3 regions of the Paenibacillus medicaginis genome follow, and region 1 is predicted to be linked to each of the others. Evidence: riboswitches for the same ligand, from Rfam matches in the RefSeq annotation. Region 1 holds a riboswitch; each other region holds the start of a gene.

Region 1 (7,408 bases):
TGTCACTGGGGATAAGACTCCTTTCGATCATTGAATTATCCAGCGAACAAGCATTCCGTTGTTAACATGATGTGCACAAAATTGTGGATAAGTATATACTTACCCACAGAGTTATGCACAGCCTGTGTAGAATTCTGTGCATTTGTGGATAGGTTGTGGACTATTTATATTGTAGGCAAACCTTATAAAAATAACAACCACAGTCCGCGTTCAAACTCCCAATAGAGGAGCCCTCCGTGCCTCGTGGATACGATGTATGATGGTAAAAGGGGACACTTCTTCATTGGTTGTGCTTGTACAGGGAAAACGTTAAAATTGTCATCAAGGATGAGATTACAGAACGGGGTGTAAGTCAGTTGCGTATCAATAAATTTATAAGTGAGACGGGGTACTGCTCCCGGCGTGAAGCAGATAAGCTGGTGGAGAGCGGTAAGGTAACCATTAACGGGGTCGTCGCCGTACTGGGCAGCCAGGCCGAGGAAGGGGACGATGTTCGTGTTCACGGGCAGCCCCTGGGCAGTAAAGCCTCTGGACATGTATATATTATACTGAACAAGCCCGTAGGGATTACCAGTACAACAGAACTTCATGTTCGGGGCAATATTGTAGATTTTGTCGGCCATACGGAGCGCATCTTCCCAATCGGCCGTTTGGACAAGGATTCCGAAGGTCTCATTCTGCTCACGAATGACGGTGATATCGTCAACAAAATACTGCGGGCAGAGGGCAAGCATGAGAAGGAGTACATTGTAACGGTGGATCGGCCGGTAACGCCATCTTTCCTTCAGGGCATGTCCAGCGGTGTCAGGATTCTGGGACAGCGTACCTTGCCTTGCGAGGTTACCCGCATATCCGACAGCGTATTCCGGATCATTCTGACAGAAGGGAAAAACAGGCAGATCCGGCGTATGTGCGCTGCCTTCGGATACGAAGTGAAGCGTCTGCAGCGTATACGCATTATGAACATTCATCTGGGATCGCTTCGCACAGGCGCCTGGCGGGATCTAACGGACCGTGAAAAAGAGGAACTGGGCCGGATGCTGAACTATAAGCTGTTATAAAATACAGAAAGGGCCGCTGACATTCATTGTCAACGGCCCTTTCTTGGCGTGGCTCTTAGTTATTTCCGCCAGAGGTTGCACTGATGACCTGGGTGCCGTTCTGATACTTGCGGATGATGGAAATCTCCACCCGGCGATTCTTGGCACGTCCGACATTCGTGGAATTGGTGGTGGTTGGACGGTATTCCCCGTAGCCGATAGCGCTGAATTTTTGCGGATTGAGCTGCTTGTCCAGCAGCAGGATACGCATGAAATTCAAAGCACGGTCGGCGCTCAGCTCCCAGTTGGAAGGATATTTGCTGTTGGAAATGGGAACATTATCCGTATGTCCGGAGACAATAACATCATAATCCGGAAATTCATCCAGCAGAGCGGCAATTGAAGTAGCGAGCTTGCGGGCTTCAGGCTTAACGACCGCCTGTCCGGATGCAAACAGGGCATTATCAGAGATCGTAATCATCAACTGGGATTGGTTCAGCTTGGTGCTCAACTGCTCGGTTAATCCGCTTTCTTTGATATACTGATCTATTCGGCGTTTGAGCTTCTCCAGATCTTCCTGCTCACGGCGGGCAAGCTCCTTCTGGAGCTCGCTGGATGACTTGCTCTTCACGGGGTTCTCAACGTTCTCCTTATTCTTGCCCATATCCATGGACGGATTGTCGATTGGATTGGCGGAGGTGTTATCCAGTACACCGCTTCCTCCGCTGAAGGCGGAGCTCATCGACTTTGCCATTTGTTCGAATTTCTTGGCATCCAACGAGCTCATACCGAACAGAACGATGAACAAGGCGAGCAGCAGGGTCATCAAATCGGAATAAGGAAGCAGCCAGCTCTCGTCCGCATGCTCCTCATGCGGCTCGTGTCTGCCTTTTTTACTCACTGTCGCTCGCTCCCTTCTCATCGTCACTCATTTGAGCCCGCTCCGTAGGCGTGAGGAATACGGACAGCTTCTGACTGATGGCTATAGTGGATACACCGGATTGAATGGACAGCAGGCCTTCCACCATCATTAGCTTGATATCGACTTCCCTTTTGGACAGCCGTTTTAATTTATTCGACATAGGGTGCCATAATACATAACCCGTAAAAATACCCAAAAGTGTGGCGATGAAGGCGGCAGCGATCGCGTGAGAGAGCTTCTCCATGTCACTGAGATCGGCAAGAGCCGCGATCAGACCGACTACCGCCCCGAGCACCCCCAGTGTCGGAGCATACATACCGGCCTGGGAAAAGATCTGCGCACCGGACCGGTGCCTTTCCTCCGTTGCATTGATATCCTCCATAAGCACATCCCGTACGAATTCCTGATCATTGCCGTCAATAATCATCCGCATTCCGCTGCGCAGAAAGGCGTTGTCGATCTCTTCCACCTTGGGCTCAAGGGCGAGCAGACCTTCACGGCGGGTAATGGAGGCCCATTCCATAAATGTAGTGATCAATTGCTGGCGGTCAGGCAGCTTTTGCTCAGTGAAAATAATTTTGAAAAGCTTGGGTACTCTCTTCATGTCCGACATCGGGAAGGCCATGAATACACTGGCAGCTGTGCCTACAAAGATAATCATGTAAGCTGCAGGGTTATTAACCAAATTGACGACAGGCGCCCCTTTGAGGATCATGCCGACAACCAGGGATATGATCCCGAGTGCAAGTCCTATAATTGATGAAATTTGCATTGTACACCTCGTCCATGAGAAATTGGTAGAACATCCGGTCCGGCCAGGGGACATCCTTGCCCTCCAACGCATTTTGGTGAAACGGACTACCATATTTATCGACAAAAGCCCCTTTTTTTTTAAGGGGGATTTCACTGTATAATGAAGACAACGCTGTTAAATGACAATTTTGAGAACAGGATTCCAAATCCGGAATGGAGAAGAGTGGAGGGCTCACATGGGTGTTAAGCATGGAAGAGAATATGAACTTATTCTGAAGGAGTTGACAGACGCAGTAGGTCGTATTCCGGATAGTTACCTTTTTTTTGAAATGGAAGAGGAGGAATGGGAGCGTCTGGAGAGTGCGGAACGAGCTGAGGTTCAGGAAGCTCTGGCCGAGGATCTCTTTTACGCGCTTGGAGAAGAGTCTGTGATTACGGTCGGGAGCGGTGTCATCATTCATGACCGAAACCGTTACCGGATCGACATTCTGATCGGTGAAGAGGAGCTGACCTTCGTATCCCTCGTATAACATAGCCATTGGATTTCTCACCGGAGCCATGGTAATATGAACACGGTCATAAGGGCTGGCCCCAATAACATCAGGAACGGCTTCCGTATCACGGAGAGGAGCAGGAATACTATGCCTTTTACATTAGAAGAAATAGAGGCTCATCTGGAGAGATTAGAGGGCTGGGAGCTTGAGGAGGGACGCTGGATTGTTCGGAAATACGTCTTTTCCAGCTTTATGAGAGGAATCGCATTCGTGGATGAGGTAGCCGGTATTTCGGAAGCATTCAATCACCATCCGTTTATTACCATTGATTACAAGACGGTCACGCTGCGCCTCACCTCGTGGGATGAAGGCGGGATTACAGCAGTAGATATAAAAGAAGCACAGCAGTACAATGAAGCATTCGAACACATGCGTTCGGAGGATTAATCCTGGATTAACCTTGCAGCGGCAACTCAACGGACCGCAATAAGCGATCAAATGGCCAACGCCCTGGGTAGAGCTAAGACTCTGAATCCAGGGCGTTTGATATAGGGTCTGCGTCTTTTCCGCTATTGTAGACCATACAATAAAAAGGCTTCATCCCGTCCGGAGTTTGCCGCTCATAGGCATCGGTAATGCGAAAGCCTGCAGAACGGTAGGCCCTGATGGCCCGTTTGTTCCAGACAAGAACTTCGAGGTCGATCTCATTTTGCGGCGCCCGGCGCCTGGCTTCCTCAGCGATAGCCCGGACAAACTCCGCACCGTGTCCATGACCGCATAATTCCGGCCGCATTCCGAGCCCGAGACGGGTCACCTCTTCCATAGGAAAATATTGGGCAAACCCGCATAGGCCGCCTGACTCATCCAATACAGCGACATATTGGGAGCTTCGCAGCTCCGGGTTGGCAAATTCGATGTCGAGAGCCTTCATCTGCTCCCAAGGCAGCCAGCCATAAATGTCATAGGGCGGTTCATATTTCCACTCACTTATGGCAGTTGCCTGCTCTTCACTCATCGGAACGATCTGATAGCTTGTTGATCCGGTGGACATATTTTTCCCCCCTTACATATCCCTTCTTAAAAAGGGTACTTTGGTTAAGCCTGTTTGGCAACAAAAAAAGCCTCAATTCCGGCGGGAATCGAAGCTTCTGAAGTTATGATGTAAAAAATTTCTAATCAAGGGCAACAGATTCGTAAGTAGATGTACTCATGACACGTTTGGCACCAAGGTATCGATCAGCGTAGTAGCTTTCGCCCAACGAACTGACGGTGACACCACGTGATGAGGAGGAGTGGGCAAATCTGCCGTCACCTACATAAATTCCTACATGAGAAACTCCTCTTCCATTCGTGTTGAAGAATACCAGGTCTCCAGGTCTCATTTCATCCCGCGAAACAGCGGTTCCCGCTTCGAACTGGGTGGAGGATTGGCGGGGAAGATCAAGCCCAAGCTGGTCAAACACATAGCTCGTAAATCCGGAACAGTCAAATCCGCTCAGCGTGGTGCCGCCTGCTCTATAAGAGGTGCCTTTGGCATCCTGGATGACCAGGTCCATTTTGGAGTCCGCATATACGCTCCCTGCGCCGAATGAAAGGCTCACGAAGGCGATTGCTGCACTCATGGCTGCGATAGCTAGCTTCTTTTTCAAAAAAATACAAACCCCTTCCAACGCCTGCGAAGTTAGCTTAAGGGTTCGGTAGAAGGCTCCCCTATGATCCCTCTGATGCGAGATCAATTCACCCAAAACTGGTTCCCCCGCTTCCCGGTGCCGGGAATTCGGCTTTACTAGATATGCACCTTGAAGCATATGATCGTTCATGAACAGGTTGTCTAAAAAGGTTACAGCAATAATTACAAAGTTGTTACTATCAGTTCACAGGGACTATTGTAACAAAGGAAGCATAGTTTGGCAAATGTTTCATACGAAAAAATATAAGAAAAACGCCTATATGTTGGTTTGTAAAACCAATGTCAATGTGGGATATAACGGAGGATCACAGGTTGTCTAGTTTGACATCTCAGGCAGTGTGATCCAGGCTGAACAATTGGGTGAAACGACCAGAGGAACCGCCCATGGACCAAGGCGGTGGCAGACTTGCTGGGCAGCAGCACAGATAACAGAAACTACCGGGACAGTAGGTGCAACGGTAACGGAATAAGGGGCACAATTCTTTCAAAGAATGTGGCGCTCCATCATGATGTGTTTACCTGTTGTTTCAGAGATACTTTCTTTTTTTTGGCTGACTTGGTTAGAGCTGATGTTCAGTGTACTATTTGCAGAACATACATTTTTTACTTTGAACCTTGCAAGGATTCTGTGATTTAAAATTACATTCCATAGTTGCACAAAATTTTCCTATAGGCTATACTCTATTCATTGTAATTATTTGTATAATTCTTTGAATGGAGTGTTTGAGTGGCAGAAGATATTTTTCTTTCACCTAAGAATCTCTCGAAAATGAGAGTAGCAGTAGATATAACTGTTCCTACCGTTCCTGAAGCGCATGTTGTTACGCCGTTGATTTTTTTAACGAAGAATGGCGGAGAGTTGGCGGTTATGGATAAAAAACTCGCTCATAGCTTGCTGGAAGTTATGGTTATTGAAACTAGCAAGAGAGAGAAGAGGACGATAAATCAACTATCAGCAGAGGAAAATGTTCTGTATGTTGAACTTCTATCGTTATTCATTACTTTTATTAACAAAAAAGAGATTATTGAGAAATATAATCTAGATGGTACAGCGGCAAGAATCGTATTTAATTACGATCCATGGACACAAGATCGTGACGGTTTGCAGCCTGTAAAAAGATTTCATACCCACCTTTATATAGTAAATAACCAACATATAGATCAAATCGAAACGAATTCGACCACTTATGGCGAGATAGAAGATAGGTATTTAAGAAGGAGGTTGGTGGATCCTTTTAGTTTCTTAGGAGCGAGCCTTTTATTTGATATTCACCAGAATTTATTGGAAACAACGGATGTTGTTGCTCAGGTTAAGGAACCCAATCCTGAACAAATGATTGAAAACGGTTTACCGATAGGGTTAAATGTAAAAATCATTAATGAAAGCGCTGCCTTGAACAGAGAAGGTCTGCGAAAGTACATAGTGAAATTAAATGCACTTATTGAGCGTTCCTATAATGAATTATACCGGGCAATTACAGGTGAGGCTTCACCAGCAGAAAAATTTAAGCGTCATGATATTTTGAACAAGAAGGATGCTTTGGAAAATTTATCGGAAATAAGTTGGTTATCAGAAAGGAGTCTTCAAGGTCTGGAAGAAGCGATTGTAAAACTGAGATCGCCATCAGACAGGTTGTTTAAAAGGAAGCATCATCTTGATATGTTAATTTTTCATAATATATTAAATGGACTAGCCTATACTTTTTCTATTAGTTTATTAATACCTTCTGATTGTTCAAGAAGCGACGCTCTAGATATCAATATTTCGGTTAGATTGTTTGGAGATTCGGGTGGGGCAGGCATGTTTGGCTATGGGAATAAAAGCGCTGTTATGTTGCAACGTGGTAAGGGGATCTATAACAGCTTAGAATTAGCCGAAAGGCATAGTTTCCAGGCTGATCTTCAAAAATATTTAATGGAAGAGTTGAGTTCTAAATATGCATATAGGAAAATGGAGGCCGCACAAGCAAATAGTCTATTAAATCAATATTATGCAAATAAAGCAAAAATTAACTCCGAGATATCGCAAGAGATAATATTGAAAATTATCAATCATCATAGAAATAAATGAGAAGTTTCGTATGTAGGAGTAAAAAATTGAAGGAGATTAATGAGTAATGAATATCTATTCACAAACACCCCATGCAGCCGGAATTGATAATTATTATGATCATATCATTGAGCTATCACAGCTTTCTGAAAAATATGATTACAAAGGTATTCTTATTACTTACTCTACGAGTAATGTGAATCCTTGGTTAATAAGTAGTCTAATTCTTGATAAAACGAAAAAAATTAGGCCTCTTGTTGCTGTGCAACCGGATTCATTACCAGTCGATACACTGGTTAATATCTTAAAAAGTTCTATGTATTTGTACAATCGGGAAATCTCACTGAATTTAATTGACGGTACCTCGAAAAGACTGAAGGGTAGTATGGAAGCAAGTCATAAAAATGATCGCTATGAGTGGCTCATAAAGTTCATGGAGGAAACGAGAAGAGTTTTGTC
Region 2 (7,408 bases), on a different contig from region 1:
CCTCAAAAGTAATAATTTTGTCGTAAATTATATAATCTTTGCGATTCGTGAAAGGTCCTTTATTGTTACTGTGTTTATTGATTGCAAATGTAACAGGTCCGGAACCTGAAGCCCGCTGCTCATACCAGCTAATAAAGGCATTCACTTCGCTCATGGAAAGATCATACTCTTTAATTTCACCGGTGTTAAGCATAATGGCAAGTAAAGCTCTGTCTCCGCTATTGTCTACCGGAGGCTCGGAAGGGTTCCCCGGATCGCTAGCAACAGGAGTGGCAGAGGCTTCATTGGATACGGCCACCTCGACACTGCCGTTAATAGCACGAACGATATAATAATAAGTAGTGTTATTGACCACATTTATATCTTCAAAGGTAATGGCAGTTCCATCTACAGTACCGATAACACTATAAGGACCGCCGGTTGTAGTTCCGCGTTGAATTTCAAAGTTTGCGGTTTTGGAAACAGTATTCCAGTTTAATGTAACTTTTGCATTGCCTGCGGAAGCGGTCAACTCAAGTTTTTCTGTTGAAGGAACCTCCATACTTTTTCCAAACAAATTCCATTCATTTTGATAAGCATTTGTTTTAGTTTTAACCACTACAGTTGAGACGTTCTGAACAGGGAGCGGCAGGCTCTCAACGGTATCATTGACTTTAGGTGTATAGGAATAGAGCAAAGTATTATTACTATCATAAAATTCAATGTTTGAGTTGGCTATATTACTACTATTTAAAATTACCGAAGAAACCTCCATTGGTGAAGGGAACGTATACCAGATCAAGTTCCCGGTCGGTTGCAAGTATCGGGTAGTAGCGCTATTGTCAGTCACCTCGCGGATCGTTGCAGTTTGAGTTGAGGTTGAAGTGCCTACGTTCAGCACAACCCGGTCAAGCAAACCGCCTGTATATTTGGAAGCATTCGGGGTGATCGATTTTTCGGCTGAATTAGCGCTCTCACCTGCCTCATTAATAGACGATACGACATAATAATAGGTTGTTCCGTTGACAACGGATGTATCGGTGTAAGAAGTTCCACCTACCGAAGTCAGCAGGGCATAAGGACCGCTTTTACTTGTTGAACGTTTAATATTATAGGATTTTGCGGCCGTCGAGCCCCAAAATAAATCAACGGTCTTGTCCCCTGCCTGAACCCAACTGATGGCAGGTACTGCGGGAGCTGCTGTTGGGGTAGCAAAAACATTGAATTCGTTATAATAAGCATTACTGGAATTCGCAGTTTTAAGGACAACGGTCGATACATTGGTAACCGCAGTCGGCAGAGATTGTACAGTATCATTAGCTATAGGTTTATAGGATAAAAGTAAATTATTGTTGGTGTCATAAAACTCAATAGCTGCTGCCGTCGAACTGCTGTTTAAGACCACAGCAGAGATCGTTTGCGGTGAGGAAAAAGTATGCCAAATTAAATTACTGCCTGGTAATAAGTAACGGGTAGTAGCGCTATTATCGGTTAATTCCTTGACGGTACCGGTTTTATTTGATGTGGATGTGCCTACATTGAGTGTTACCCGGTCAAGCAGACCACCTGTATATTTGGTTGCGTTAGGAGTGACATTTTTTTCGGCTGAATTAGCGCTTTGCCCGGCTTCATTGACGGAAGAAACGACATAATAATACGTTGTTCCATTGTTAACAGAAGTATCTGTGTAATTATTTTCATACACTGATGCGAGAACTGAATAAGGACCTCCTGTAGATGTTGAACGTTTCACGGTGTAGGATCTGGCCAGGGTGTTGCTCCAATTCAGATCAACACTCTTATCGCCACCTTGAATCCAGCTAATGGCGGGCACTGCAGGAGGTGCCGATGGTGTTGTGAATACGTTCCATTCAAAGTGATAAACGTTGGCGGTTGACTTCAGTACAACGGTTGTGACGTTGGCTGCCGGTGTCGGTAAAGATTGGACTGAATCATTAAGCGTAGGCGTGAAAGCAGTAATCAGATGATTGCTTGCATCATAAAATTCGATGGTAGAACTCAGGGTGCCGCTTTTTGAAACAATGGCCGAGATATTTTGTGGAGATGTGAAGCTATACCAGATTAAATTTCCGCTGCTTTGCAAGTACCTGGTAGTTGCATCACCATCGGTCATTTGAGTGACAGTACCCGTGCTATTGTTCACCGAGGTGCCAACCTTCAACTCCACATTGTCCAGGAGACCTCCCGTATATTGGCTGGCTGCTTTCGTTGACGCGTTAGGTAGGATAACCCATAACAATGCCAGCAACAAAAAGGTGAAACCTATCTTTCTACTCTTCAAAATTTCCTTCCTCCTTATCAATCTCCAAATTTTACAATGGAAATTATAATATCAAATCAACTACTAAAGAACTCCGTCTAAAGAACTATTTTTAGTGATAAAAGCGAAAATAGATTCATTTTTATAGGTTTTTATATCCAAAAATGAAGGTAATGTTTACATGATAATCTATTGTTTGTGATTAAAGAACTAGGAAAATATAATTCTACGGATTAGTAGTGAAAAACCTCTGATATTTAAACGTGCGCTCTGCCCAGGCAAAACTATAATAGAGAGGAATTATTTTGGAAGCGCAATCATTTCAACTTGAACACCGGAAGGGGAAATGAGAATGGGCAAATTTACAGGCAAATACGCTGGAAAATGGGCAATCACGCTATTAGGGGCTTCGCTGCTGACCGCAGGAATGCCCGGAGGAGGGACGACCGTATATGCGGAAAGAGAAGCACTGTCGAACCATAGGAGCGGGGTACAGCTGGAACATCTGGACAGAGGTCTGGTGGCGGCTTCTGCGGAAGGCGGGCAATTTCTGAGCTGGCGCCTGCTGGCTGATGAAGTGACGGGTTATTCGGCATCCGGCTTGACCGGGGCCAATTTCAACGTGTACCGGGATGGAGTCAAGATTGCGACCGTGACGGATAGCACCAATTATCTGGATACGGAAGGCACTTCCCAGTCCTTGTATTCGGTGGCGGCGGTAGTATATGGCGATGAGAAAGAGCGGGGTGCTGCAGCCAGCGTGTATGGACTGGAGCTGGAAAAAAGTGCCGAGGTTCACCCCTGGAATGATGCATTCTATGACCTGCCGCTGCAAAAGCCGGCTGACGGGGTTACTCCTGCCGGAGAGACCTACACCTATTCGGCCAATGACATGAGTGTGGGCGATACTGACGGAGACGGGCAGTATGAGTTTTTCGTCAAATGGGACCCCTCCAATTCCAAGGATGTGTCGCAAAAAGGCTACACCGGAAATACCTACATTGATGCCTATGAACTGGATGGAACTTTAAAATACAGAATCGATCTCGGAGTCAATATTCGTTCCGGCGCGCACTACACGCAGATGCTGGTTTATGATTTTGATGGGGACGGACGGGCGGAGCTTATGTTTAAAACAGCGCCCGGCACTAAAGTCATCACCTACGACAAAAAAGGAAGGCCTGCGAGGGAGCGGTATATTACCATGCCGCGTGAAGACATCCGGGCAGGCTACAGCCATAAGGATGATTACCGGATGAGCAGCGGGGATTACTACGAGCATCTTGTGGACATGTTCATGAACTGGCATCGGCATGAAGAGGTCCTGAACGGGCATTGGCCGGCAACGCTGGAGGAATGCTTCGGCATCGGGAAGCGGTACGATTATCCGCTGTCCCGTGCGAATGCGGAGCAGCTTGCGGACTATTTTATCGATGAATACGCGCCTGCCCGCAGCGGCCGCAACGATCTGCGCACTTTTGAAGGCTTTATTGTCAGTGGGCCCGAATATTTATCGGTCTTTGAAGGGGATACAGGGAAAGAGCTGGACACCGTGCGTTATGAGCCGGAACGGCATGATGACGGTCTGATGTGGGGAGATTACGCGATGGCGCGGATCGAACCCGGCAACCGGGTTGACCGTTTTCTCGCAGGAGTCGCTTATCTGGACGGGGTTCAGCCATCTGCTATATTGGCGCGGGGCTATTACACACGCTCGACCATTGCAGCCTACCAGTGGGATGGCGAGCATCTGCGAAAGCAATGGCTTGCGGACAGTGGCTGGACGGTCATGAGCAATCCGTTCAATGACAGCCCGCACGGCAGAGACGGCACCGATCCGGAGCTTGGCACGCTGACAACTCAGGGAGCGCATTCTTTGAGCGTGGCGGATGTCGACCAGGACGGCAGGGATGAAATCGTCTATGGCTCGGCTACCCTGGATCACGACGGCAGCCTGCTGTACAGCTCCATGGATGAGATGCCTGAGCAGAGCGCAGCGCCGGGAACCACAGCCCGTCTGGGACACGGGGACGCGCTGCATGTTACGGATATTGACCCGGACCGGCCGGGACAGGAAATTTTCATGGTTCATGAAGGCGGAACCTATGCCCCTTACGGCTATTCCCTGCGTGATGCGGCCACCGGCGAGGTCCTCTATGGCGGATACACCGGCAAGGATACGGGACGCGGCATGGTGGGAGATATCGATCCGGAGCACAAGGGGCTGGAGACCTGGGCGGTTGGCCTGTGGACGGCGGCCGGGGAGCAGCTCAGCAGCAGTATGCCAGGCACCAATATGAACATTAAATGGGCTGCAGACATGACGACGCAAATTGTGAACGGAGCGATTGACGTCACGCCGGTCATTGAAGACTGGAAACGCGGTGTCCTGCTGACAGCCGACGGAACGCTGACGAACAACTATACCAAGGGCACGCCTTCGCTTGTAGCGGACATTTTCGGGGATTGGAGAGAAGAGATGCTTGTCCGTACAGCGGACAGCTCGGCCATCCGGATTTATCTGAGCACAGAAGTGACGGACCGCAAGCTGTACACACTTATGCATGATCCGCAGTACCGGACGGGAGTGGCGCGGCAAAATACGAGCTACAACCAGCCGTCATATACCAGCTTCTATTTCGCTTCAGATACGGATTGGGCGGATGTGCCGGTTCCTGTCTTCCATGCCCCCGGTGCCTTGAATGGCCTGCAATCTGCATTTGTGCAGTTTCGTGCGGCCAAAGAAGTGAGGGGCGATCTTGCTTCGCGTCTGAACAATACTCTGAAGCAGGCGCAAAGGCAGCTGGAGCAAGGGAATACGGGCAAGGCTGCAAGCTTGATGGAGAAGTTCATTTCCCGGATCAACGGAAACAAAAAAGAGGAGCAGATTTCACAACGGGCCGCTTGGAGCCTCACCCGGTATGCGCAGTTATTTATCGGAACAGAGAAGAAATGATGTGAAAAACAGCTGAAAAACGAAGGTCTCAGCAGGCAGGCGGGTAAACGCTCTGCCTGCCTTTTTGGATTGCAGCAAATTTTTATTAGAAACGGGAATAGAAGTCTTTACACTTTCAGTCGGCCGGGTGTATGATTCAAATCGGTAATTTAATTATTTTCTTTGCAATGATTTTGCTTTTATCGCTGAATTTCCGCGCTGAGCGGAAAATGGGGGAACCAAAGGGGTCAGCTTATTCCGGCAGAAGAGACGGAACAGCATGGCCGCAGGGGTGAATCGCGGAGGAGATTCCAAGGTCTTGGCCGCGTAGGGCGACTCTCTCGCCCGAATCCGACAGCTAACCTCATAAGCGTGCAGGGAGAGGCAGCAAACCGACTAAAATCCAGTCCATGCTTTATCGGCAATGGACCTTGGGAGAAGCCGCGGGAAGCTACTTGGAGCCCTGGCTTCTTTTTTTTGTATCGGTGAATGTGCGCTGCCCGAATATCGAGGAGGATCTGAATGCAAACTGAGACCATTCTCGTTGTTGCCCCTAACAACGATGGCCGGAAATTTGTGAAGCTGCTGCAGCATCACCACCTGCCCTTTGCGGTTCTGACGAACAGCGCTGTAAAAGAAAAGCAATTTGAAAAGCAAGGGGTGAAGCAAATTGTTCGGATCGATACGTCCATGACGGACAAATGGGTTATTCCCAAAATGACGGTGGGCCGTATTTTCATATTTGAGAGCAGTTTGAACCTCACCTGCCGCTACCTGCAAATCTGCAGATCATGGACAGAGCGGGAGATTTGCGTCATTACCCGGCAGCTGTTGCACCCGAGGGGCGTTTACCAGCGGATGGGGGCGAACCGGGTGATTTATACCAAGACAGGGGAAGTCGGATTTATTCTCCAATGATAAGCGACGGAGAGCAGACTAAGCAGCGGAGGCCGCAGAAGCCAGGGCTGATCGGCGGGCCGTCCGAATCGGAGGAGTATATGGCATTCATTTTTACATTTCTGAAAAAGTACCGTCTCGCCTCATTTGTCGCTATTTTTATGATGCTGGTGGAGCTGTCGGTTGAACTGCTTCAGCCGTGGATCATTTTCAGAATTATCGATGACGGCATCCTGGCGGGCAATCTGCAGGCTGTTTGGCTGTGGGGCGGCATTCTTATGACAGGGGCAGCCGCCGCATTTGCTGCCGGTATCATAGGCACGTTCTATGCGTCGCATGCCAGTCAGGGGTTTGCTTATGATCTGCGGAGTAAGCTTTACGTCACGGTGCAGTCTTTTTCCTATGCTATGTTCAGCAGGTTCGCGGCCTCATCGCTTATCACCCGCCTTACAGGCGATGTCTCGCAGCTCCAGGATACGATTTTTATGAGCTTGCGCTTCATGTCGCGTGTGCCGCTGCTGGTGCTGGGCGGTGTAATCATGTCGCTCATCGTCAACGTCAAGCTTGGGCTGCTTTTAACAGTTACCGTCCCGGTACTGCTGGTATTTCTGTATCTTGTAATGAAAAAAGCATCGGCTTTATTCCGCAGCGTGCAGCGTCGACTGGACAGCGTTAATGGCTCCATTCAAGAAAATCTGACCGCGATCCGGCAGATTCGGGATGCCATCGGTTACGTGCCGCAGGAGGTGCTGCTGTTCTCAGGTACGGTTTGTGAAAATATTGCTTGGGGGGATGAGCATGCCACGCTGGACGACATCCGCGAAGCAGCCCGGCAGGCCCAGCTTCATGAGACGATCGCAAACCTGCCGAATGGTTACGATACCCTGCTTGGCCAGCGGGGAATCAATCTGTCCGGCGGGCAGAAGCAGCGGCTCTCCATCGCCCGTGCTCTGGTACGCAAGCCGTCCATTTTGATTCTGGACGACAGCACCAGTGCGCTTGATGTAAAGACCGAAGCGGCTTTGCTGGCCGAACTGGAGACTCTCTCGTGCACAACGTTTCTGATTACACAGAAAATCAGCTCGACGATGTCTGCGGACCTGGTCCTGCTGCTGGATGAGGGTCGACTCATTGCCAAGGGAACACATGAAGAGCTGTTATCCGCTTCAGAGTTATACCGGCATATTTATAAATCACAGTTCGGGGAGGAGGCCCTTCAGCATGCTCAAAGCATTCACTGAGCCATTCCGGTATCCTAGGCCCGCGGCGACTCAGCAGCCTTCCGCAGGTGGGGGGCGGAGGCCTGCCGCCAAAGC
Region 3 (7,408 bases), on a different contig from region 1:
CACAGCCTGCCTTGTCCCGTAAAATCGCCAAGCTGGAAGAGGAACTGGGAGTCAAGCTGTTCAACCGCCGCGGAAAACGCCTGGAGCTCACTTCTCCCGGCCGGTTCGTATACACCTTTGCCCTGGAGCAGCGGCAGCGGCAAATCCGCTTCCTGCAAAAGCTGTCACAGTATAAAAACGAAGGCGGGACCGAGCTGACACTCGGGGCGAGCCTTACAACGATTCAAACAACCCTGCCCACGCTGGTGGAGGCCTTCATGAACAAACATCCGCACACCGAGCTCAAGCTGCTGACAGGCAAGACACATGAGATCGTCGGTTTTGTGCGGGACAAGAAGGCTGATGCGGGCATTGTTGGCTCTGCCATTGAAGAACCGGGCCTGAGCTGTATCCCCCTGTTTGACGACCATCTGGAACTGGTCGTTCCGGCCGGCCATCCGTTGACTGCACAAAGCGGCATGATCGGGATGGCCAATCTGCAGAGCCTGCCGATGATCACCTTCTCCAAAGGCACCTGGTACAGGCGGTTGACCGACGAATTGTTCCAGTTAAGCGGAATTATGCCCGATATCCGTATGGAAATCGACTCCTTCGAGGCGATCGTCCGGCTGCTGCCGACCTGCAAGGCCGCCGCGCTGCTGCCGAAGTCTTATCTGCGTCCCGAGCTGTTGCGGGATAACGGCCTGGTGGCGCTCTATATTCCGGAGCTGAAGGAGACCCGGCGCACAACCTGCCTCATCTATTCCGAGACCGCCGAGCACGGTCCGACGGCCAGACAATGGATCGGGGAAACCCGCGCCTCCTTTGCCGGGTACCGGATGGTGTGAGGTAAAAGGTGTACGGCTCCGAGACGCTCCGAAAACGAAGCATTCCTACAATCGCTGTTGACCCTTCGGGCCAAAGGCGACCGCTTCGCTTTTCCGGAATTGCTTCGTCTTCTCCGCTGGTATCGTGCATACCCCTCTTACAAGAAAAGTAAGAAGAAAGGTCAAGGACAGGGAAGACTCCCTTTGTCCTTGACCTTGTTTCCTATTTCTAATTCTTCATCCGCAATCCGAGCAAAGTCGTTGCTTTTAGGGAGCTTGTTATGGGTACTGTCAACTTCTTACCCTAGCCTATCGGCGCTTTGCCTGTTTTTCATTCCCTCGCTTGAAATTGCCTGTTACCTTGGCCATAATCAACTGCTCTTCTTTGCTGTCGTTGGCAGTAGCGATTCGCTGCAGGAACTTTTCACTGTCTTTTCCTTGCAAAATCATCACTTGTCTGCCTTGCCAGTACAGAATCACTTTTTGGTCCTTCGTGCTGCGGTAGGAAAATACTTCTTCCTCCAACCGGCCTCGTTTACCGATGTTATTGTCCAAGTTATCCCCACTTATTTTTTAATGAATACGTATAGAATAGACAGAATGATTACTGGTTCACGACCTCTTCCTCGAAACGTCCGATATTATTGTTCGTGCCGATGATGACCATGATGTCATCGCAGTGAACCTTATCCATTGCTGTAGGCGCAATCAGCACCCCGTTGCTGGTGTGAATGGCCACGATGCTGCAGCCGAAACGGGTCCGTGTATTCAGCTCAGACAGCGTTTTGCCGTTCAGGCATGCCGGCACATTCAGTTCCGCAATGGTGTAGTCCTTGGAAAGCTGCAGATAATCAAGCAGATTGGGGGTGACCAGCTGGTGGGCGACCCGTATGCCCATATCCCGTTCCGGATACACGATACGGTCCACCCCCAGCTTTTCCAGCGCCCTTCCGTGCAGCTTGGAGATCGCTTTGGCCACCACGGTCTTGATGCCCAGTTCCTTCAATAGAATAGTAGCGAGAATGCTCATCTGAATATCATCTCCGATCGCCACGATGCCGCAATCCATATTGCGGACTCCGATGGAGCGGAGCAACTGTTCATCGGTGGCATCGCCGGTCACCACATGGGTCAGATACTCACTCATTTCTTCCACGACATCTTCATCCCTGTCGATGCCAAGCACCTCATATCCCATTTCCATAAGCTGCATTGCCAGGCTGGAGCCAAAACGTCCCAAACCGATAACCACGAACTGCTGAATTTTCATTGCTGATCTGTAACTCCCTTATCCTATAATCATTTTGCCTTCCGGGTGGCGATAAAGCTCCTTGCTCTGCTTTTTGCCCAAAGCATAAGCAAGCGTGATCGGTCCGAGTCTGCCCGCAAACATCGTGAAACTGATCAATATTTTGCCGATCACCGATAAATCCGGCGTCAGCCCCATGGAAAGCCCGACTGTTCCGAATGCAGAGGTCGTTTCGAACAGAATCATCAGAAAATGACGATCCTCTGTAGTCGTCAAGATCATCGTAACAGCTATCACGAGAAAAAGGGCGAGCAGTGTAATCGTGAGTGCTTTCAAAATACGATCCTGAGCCAGACGGTAACGGTAAATCACGATATCTTCCCTTCCGCGAATCATGGACACAACAGCTCCAGCCATGATCGTAAAGGTTGTCGTTTTGATGCCGCCCCCCGTTGAGCCTGGAGACGCACCGATAAACATCAATATAATAATGAAAAACTGCGTGGCCTGACGGAGTCCCGCAATATCCAGCGTATTGGCGCCCGCCGTACGCGGCGTAACCGACTGGAACAGCGATCCCAGGATTTTGCCTGACCAGGGAAGGCTGCCCAGCGTCTTCGGATTCGTGAATTCAAAAACAAAGATGACCAGCGCACCTGTAACAATAAGCACCGCTGTCGCTGTAAGCACAACCTTGGTGTGCAGGGAAAGCTTCTTTCTCTTGCGGTATTCCACCAAATCCGACATGACGACAAACCCGATACCGCCGGTAACGATCAAAAACATGGCTGTAAAGTTGATAACCGGATCGTTGACGTATAACGTCAAGCTGCGGAATTCGCCAAACAGATCAAAACCCGCATTGTTGAACATCGAAATGGCATGCCACACCCCGAAATAAATAGCTCTGCCTACAGGCATGTCAAAGGACCAGCGGACCGCGAACACCACGGCACACACTGCTTCTATGGTCAGCGAGTACAACAGCACCTTGCGGATCAGGGCGACAATGCCCTCCATGGAGGTCTGATTCATCGCTTCTTGAAGAATCAGCCGCTCCTTCAGCGAAATTCTGCGTTTGAACACAAGAGCCAGCAAGGTAGCCATTGTCATGAAGCCAAGGCCTCCGATCTGAATTAACAGCGCGAGGACGACCTGACCGAACACCGTGAAATGCGTGCCTGTATCCACAACGACCAGACCGGTCACACAAGTAGCCGACGTTGCGGTGAACAAGGCGTCAATAAAAGGCAGTGGCACCCCCGACGTATTGGAGATTGGCAGCATAAGCAGTCCTGCACCGAGCAAAATAATAAGGGCAAAACCGCTCACGAGAATGCGCGGAGGGGAAAGGCGCAGCCATTTCAATTTGGGAATTATCATTATACACCTCTAGAAAAAGTCATTAAAAAAAGACACCGGAAAACCAAGTGCCTGACCAGGTTCCTGCCTGCAGCCTACGAGGTTAGCTGACGGATTCGGGCCGCAGAAATCGCCCTATTCAGACCCGGCCCATGACCAGGTGCGAAATTCACCCCAATTAAATGGTTCCCCCGTATTCATAACGAAATTCGGCTTGTATGCAATTGCAAACAAATTATAAACCTTCTCCTTGTACATCACAAAAGATGCTTTTCATGAAAAAGGCTCAAATAACGCCAATTCAGAGCAAAAGAAGCGTTCCAGCTCTCATGAATCCTACATTATTGTATTCTTTCATCTTTTTCATCGCATTTACACACGCTCATGAAGCGATGACGGTCCATTCATCCCCTTCCTGCAAAGGAAAGGAACTTCTCACGGAAAGATGTTAAAATGGTCCATATGAAGGAGGTATTAGATGAATCCCATCGGAAAACCGGTTAAATTAACCGCTGATTTCAAGAAGCTGAGCACCCTGGGCATCATCGGCCTCGCCGTGTTTCTGCTGCTGCAGGTACTGCTGCCGGTTCTCGCATCCTTAAGCCAGAATCAGCCAGGGGAGGCAATCAGCAAACAGAAGGCTGTTGAGCGCGCAGAAGGCTTTGCCAAGTCCGTTTTGGGTTTTAAAGAGTCGGCAGGGGAAATGCCCGCTCCCGCCTATGAAGCACACGCCGAACTGTACGGGTATCTTTCCAAAGAGCAGCTTATCCCTGAATACAATCGGAAGTGGGGCGGGAAGTATCCTTACGAATTTTACCGGGTCAGCCTTCCCGACCCGGCGCAGGACCACACCGTCATGGTTGATGTCGGTCTGCAGACGGGGAAGCCTGTCGGTTTTATTATTCAAAACGGAGACGGATTTTATAACAACACCGAAGCTCTTCCTGACGGTGAAACCCGGAGCGGACTGCTGCGGGCGTACGAAGAAGGTATGCCGCTTGCAGATAAAAAGGCTTTGGCTGCCCCTTTACTGAAGCAAATGGGGTATAACACGGAAAATCTAACCGTTGAGACCAGGGAAAGTGAGCCTGGACTTACCTATTCGGACGAAGGAAGCAAGATCGGGGATGCTATGCTTCAGGTCAGACTGACGTTTGAAAACGGGGGTGTCCGCTCTCTGGAGTCCTCCTTTGCCGTTCCTTCTTCCCATACGGAATATGTCGATCAACAGACGAAACTTGCCAACCTTTTGTACTATATCGGCTACATGCTGTTTTCCTTCGTGCTCGGTGTGCTTGCCGTGGTGTACAGCAGCTTGACCCGGCGTCATACCTCGTTTACCCGCGGTATTATTCTGAGCTTCGTTTATTTTGCCATTTCGGTGCTGACTCTGCTCAACATGATGCCTTATTTGCAAGCCCAATCCGCCAACAGCGACGTCCTGATCTTCGGCATCGGTCTGCAAATCATCTTTAATCTGATGATGGGAGTTATCATTTACTTCTCCTTTGTAGGAGGCAACGGGCTTTGGAAAACAGCTGGACTCAACCCGTGGCCGCGTGCAAAGGAGCCTGGATACGGAGTGTATGTGCTGCGCAGCATGGGCGCCGGATATGTGTGGGCTTTCATCCTGCTTGGGGTTCAGTCCGTCATCTTTGTCATTCTCAACCTGCTGATCGGCAGCTGGTCCACCATCGATGAAACGCAGTCGCCGTATAACATGACCTACGCCTGGCTGCTGCCGATCATGGCCTGGATGGCGGGAATCGGAGAAGAAGCGCTTTACAGGCTGTTCGGCATCCCGATGCTGAGAAAGATCGTGCGCAGCACGCTGGCCGCCAGCGCCCTCAGCTCACTGATCTGGGCGTTCGGACATACCCTGTACCCGATTTATCCTGTCATCACCCGTCCGATCGAGCTGCTGTTCCTCGGGCTGCTGTTCAGCTTTATTTTCCTTAGATACGGCTTCATTACCGCCATGTTCAGTCATGTCATATTTGACAGCATTCTGATGGGCATCAGCCTGATGTCGATGGGAGATGTCGTCAACATCACCGTAGGAGCTATCGGGATGGTGCTGCCCGCTGTAGTCGGCTATGTGGTGTATCTCTTCAATCCCACTAAAAAAGAGAAGCCGTTTATTACGACTCCTCATCCTGAAGGGCAGCTATAATTTGTGTGGCGAGCTTGTCGCCGATCGAGAGAGGCCGGAAATCTTCAACACTGGCCTCTCTTATTTTTTTAATGGAGCCGAAATGCTTAAGCAGCAGCTTGCGCCGTTTTTCCCCAATGCCCGGAATTGAATCCAGTCTGGAGGTCACCATGGACTTGCCGCGCTGCTCCCTGTGAAACGTAATGGCGAAGCGGTGAACCTCTTCCTGGATGCGCTGTAGCAGGTAAAACTCCTCACTGTTGCGCGGAAGTGCCACCGTCTCCGGCGGATCGCCGACGAGCAGCTGGGACGTCTTGTGCTTGGCATCCTTGACGAGACCGCATACCGGGATGAACAGCCCCAGCTCGTTCTGCAGCACATCCACCGCAGCCGAAATCTGGCCGCGCCCGCCGTCCACCACAATGAGATCGGGCATCTCCAGATTTTCCTTCAGCACCCGTTCATAACGGCGGCGGATAACCTCACGCATCGTTTCATAATCATCCGGTCCCTGTACAGAGCGGATTTTGTACTTGCGGTATTCCTTCTTGGCCGGTTTGCCATCGATAAACACGATCATCGCGGATACCGGGTTGGCCCCTTGAATGTTGGAGTTATCGAACGCCTCCACGCGGTGCAGGCTCTCCAGGCCGATGGCGCGACCCAGATTATCCGCCGCCTTGGACGTTCTTTCCTCATCCCTGGCGATCAGGCGGAACTTCTCATCCAGCGCAACCCGGGCGTTCTCCGTCGCCATGCTGACCATCTGACGCTTCAATCCTCGCTGCGGAAGCAGCACCTTGATCTCAAGCCATTGCTGCAGCGCAGCTGCCGCCGTATGGGGTTCCTCCAGGCCGCCACCTGCCGATAGCTGCAGGTCTTCCTCGCCCTGCTGCCCTTTTTCCATCAGAGAGTTCTCACCGGCGGTGTAGGCAACAGCAGACTCCGCCACCCGGTCCGCCTGCCGCAGATCCTCTCCAGTCACATTCTGCTCTTCCCCGGAGGCAGAACCCTCCACAGAGGGCGCGTCAGGCAGCAGAATTTCCTGCGGCAGCGCCGGATTATCACTGTAGTATTGGGTCACGTAAGAAATAAAGTCATTGTACGGCTCTCCATAGAACGGGAAGGTCGACATGTGACGTTCGATCATTTTACCTTTGCGGACGTACAAAATCTGCACACACATCCAGCCTTTGTCTACGGCAAAGCCGAACACATCGCGATCCTTCGTATCGGCCGTTGTAATCTTCTGCTTCTCCATCATGGCCTCAATGCTGATAATCTGATCCCGTAGCTCCTTCGCGCGCTCGAAGTAGAGCTCCTCCGCCGCTTCCTGCATTTTGCGCTGCAGTTCCTTCTTGATCTCCTCATGCCCTCCGCTCAGAAATGAACTGATTTCCTCTCTGATCTGCTGGTACGTCTCCTGGCTCACTTCGTACTCACACGGACCAAGGCATTGGTTCATGTGATAATACAGACATACCTCCTTGGGCATGGCCCCGCATTTGCGCAGGGGATACATCCGGTCCAGCAGCTTCTTCGTCTGATGGGCGGCATAAGCATTGGGATAAGGCCCAAAATATTTTGCTTTATCTTTAAGCACCCGCCGCGTAACCTCCAGGCGCGGATGCGGTTCATTCGTAATTTTGAGGTAAGGAAATGTTTTGTCATCTTTCAGCAGCACGTTGTAGCGTGGCTGGTATTTCTTGATCAGATTGCATTCAAGAATAAGGGCTTCCATGTTGCTGGCGGTGACAATGTATTCAAAATCGCGGATTTCGGAGACAAGGCGCTGCGTTTTTCCGTTATGGCTGCCGCGAAAATAGGACCGCACCCGGT

Evidence for each region. A riboswitch is a leader RNA that binds a small molecule or an ion and turns the genes downstream of it on or off. The one in region 1 is predicted to bind cyclic di-AMP.
Region 2: it holds a riboswitch for cyclic di-AMP, as region 1 does, so the genes downstream of both, ACE5LO_RS23595 (hypothetical protein) here and ACE5LO_RS24770 (C40 family peptidase) in region 1, are expected to answer to the same signal.
Region 3: it holds a riboswitch for cyclic di-AMP, as region 1 does, so the genes downstream of both, ACE5LO_RS15280 (TrkH family potassium uptake protein) here and ACE5LO_RS24770 (C40 family peptidase) in region 1, are expected to answer to the same signal.

Annotation. Positions count from the first base shown of each region.
Region 1 covers NZ_JBHIRY010000039.1:32,413-39,820, reverse strand. Annotated here, with positions in the region: gene tadA (tRNA adenosine(34) deaminase TadA) at 1-6, opposite strand, end outside; gene rluF (23S rRNA pseudouridine(2604) synthase RluF) at 357-1,061, shown strand; gene motB (flagellar motor protein MotB) at 1,117-1,941, opposite strand; gene motA (flagellar motor stator protein MotA) at 1,934-2,734, opposite strand; gene ACE5LO_RS24785 (hypothetical protein) at 2,952-3,245, shown strand; gene ACE5LO_RS24780 (4a-hydroxytetrahydrobiopterin dehydratase) at 3,357-3,656, shown strand; gene ACE5LO_RS24775 (GNAT family N-acetyltransferase) at 3,730-4,260, opposite strand; gene ACE5LO_RS24770 (C40 family peptidase) at 4,382-4,858, opposite strand; cyclic di-AMP (ydaO/yuaA leader) riboswitch at 4,865-5,002, opposite strand; gene ACE5LO_RS24765 (hypothetical protein) at 5,627-6,970, shown strand; gene ACE5LO_RS24760 (LLM class oxidoreductase) at 7,017-7,408, shown strand, end outside.
Region 2 covers NZ_JBHIRY010000034.1:25,903-33,310, reverse strand. Annotated here, with positions in the region: gene ACE5LO_RS23605 (fibronectin type III domain-containing protein) at 1-2,281, opposite strand, end outside; gene ACE5LO_RS23600 (rhamnogalacturonan lyase) at 2,613-5,216, shown strand; cyclic di-AMP (ydaO/yuaA leader) riboswitch at 5,390-5,584, shown strand; gene ACE5LO_RS23595 (hypothetical protein) at 5,718-6,113, shown strand; gene ACE5LO_RS23590 (ABC transporter ATP-binding protein) at 6,110-7,333, shown strand; gene ACE5LO_RS23585 (ABC transporter ATP-binding protein) at 7,314-7,408, shown strand, end outside.
Region 3 covers NZ_JBHIRY010000014.1:84,328-91,735, forward strand. Annotated here, with positions in the region: gene ACE5LO_RS15265 (LysR family transcriptional regulator) at 1-827, shown strand, start outside; gene ACE5LO_RS15270 (hypothetical protein) at 1,116-1,361, opposite strand; gene ACE5LO_RS15275 (potassium channel family protein) at 1,411-2,076, opposite strand; gene ACE5LO_RS15280 (TrkH family potassium uptake protein) at 2,095-3,438, opposite strand; cyclic di-AMP (ydaO/yuaA leader) riboswitch at 3,495-3,642, opposite strand; gene ACE5LO_RS15285 (CPBP family intramembrane glutamic endopeptidase) at 3,896-5,590, shown strand; gene uvrC (excinuclease ABC subunit UvrC) at 5,559-7,408, opposite strand, start outside.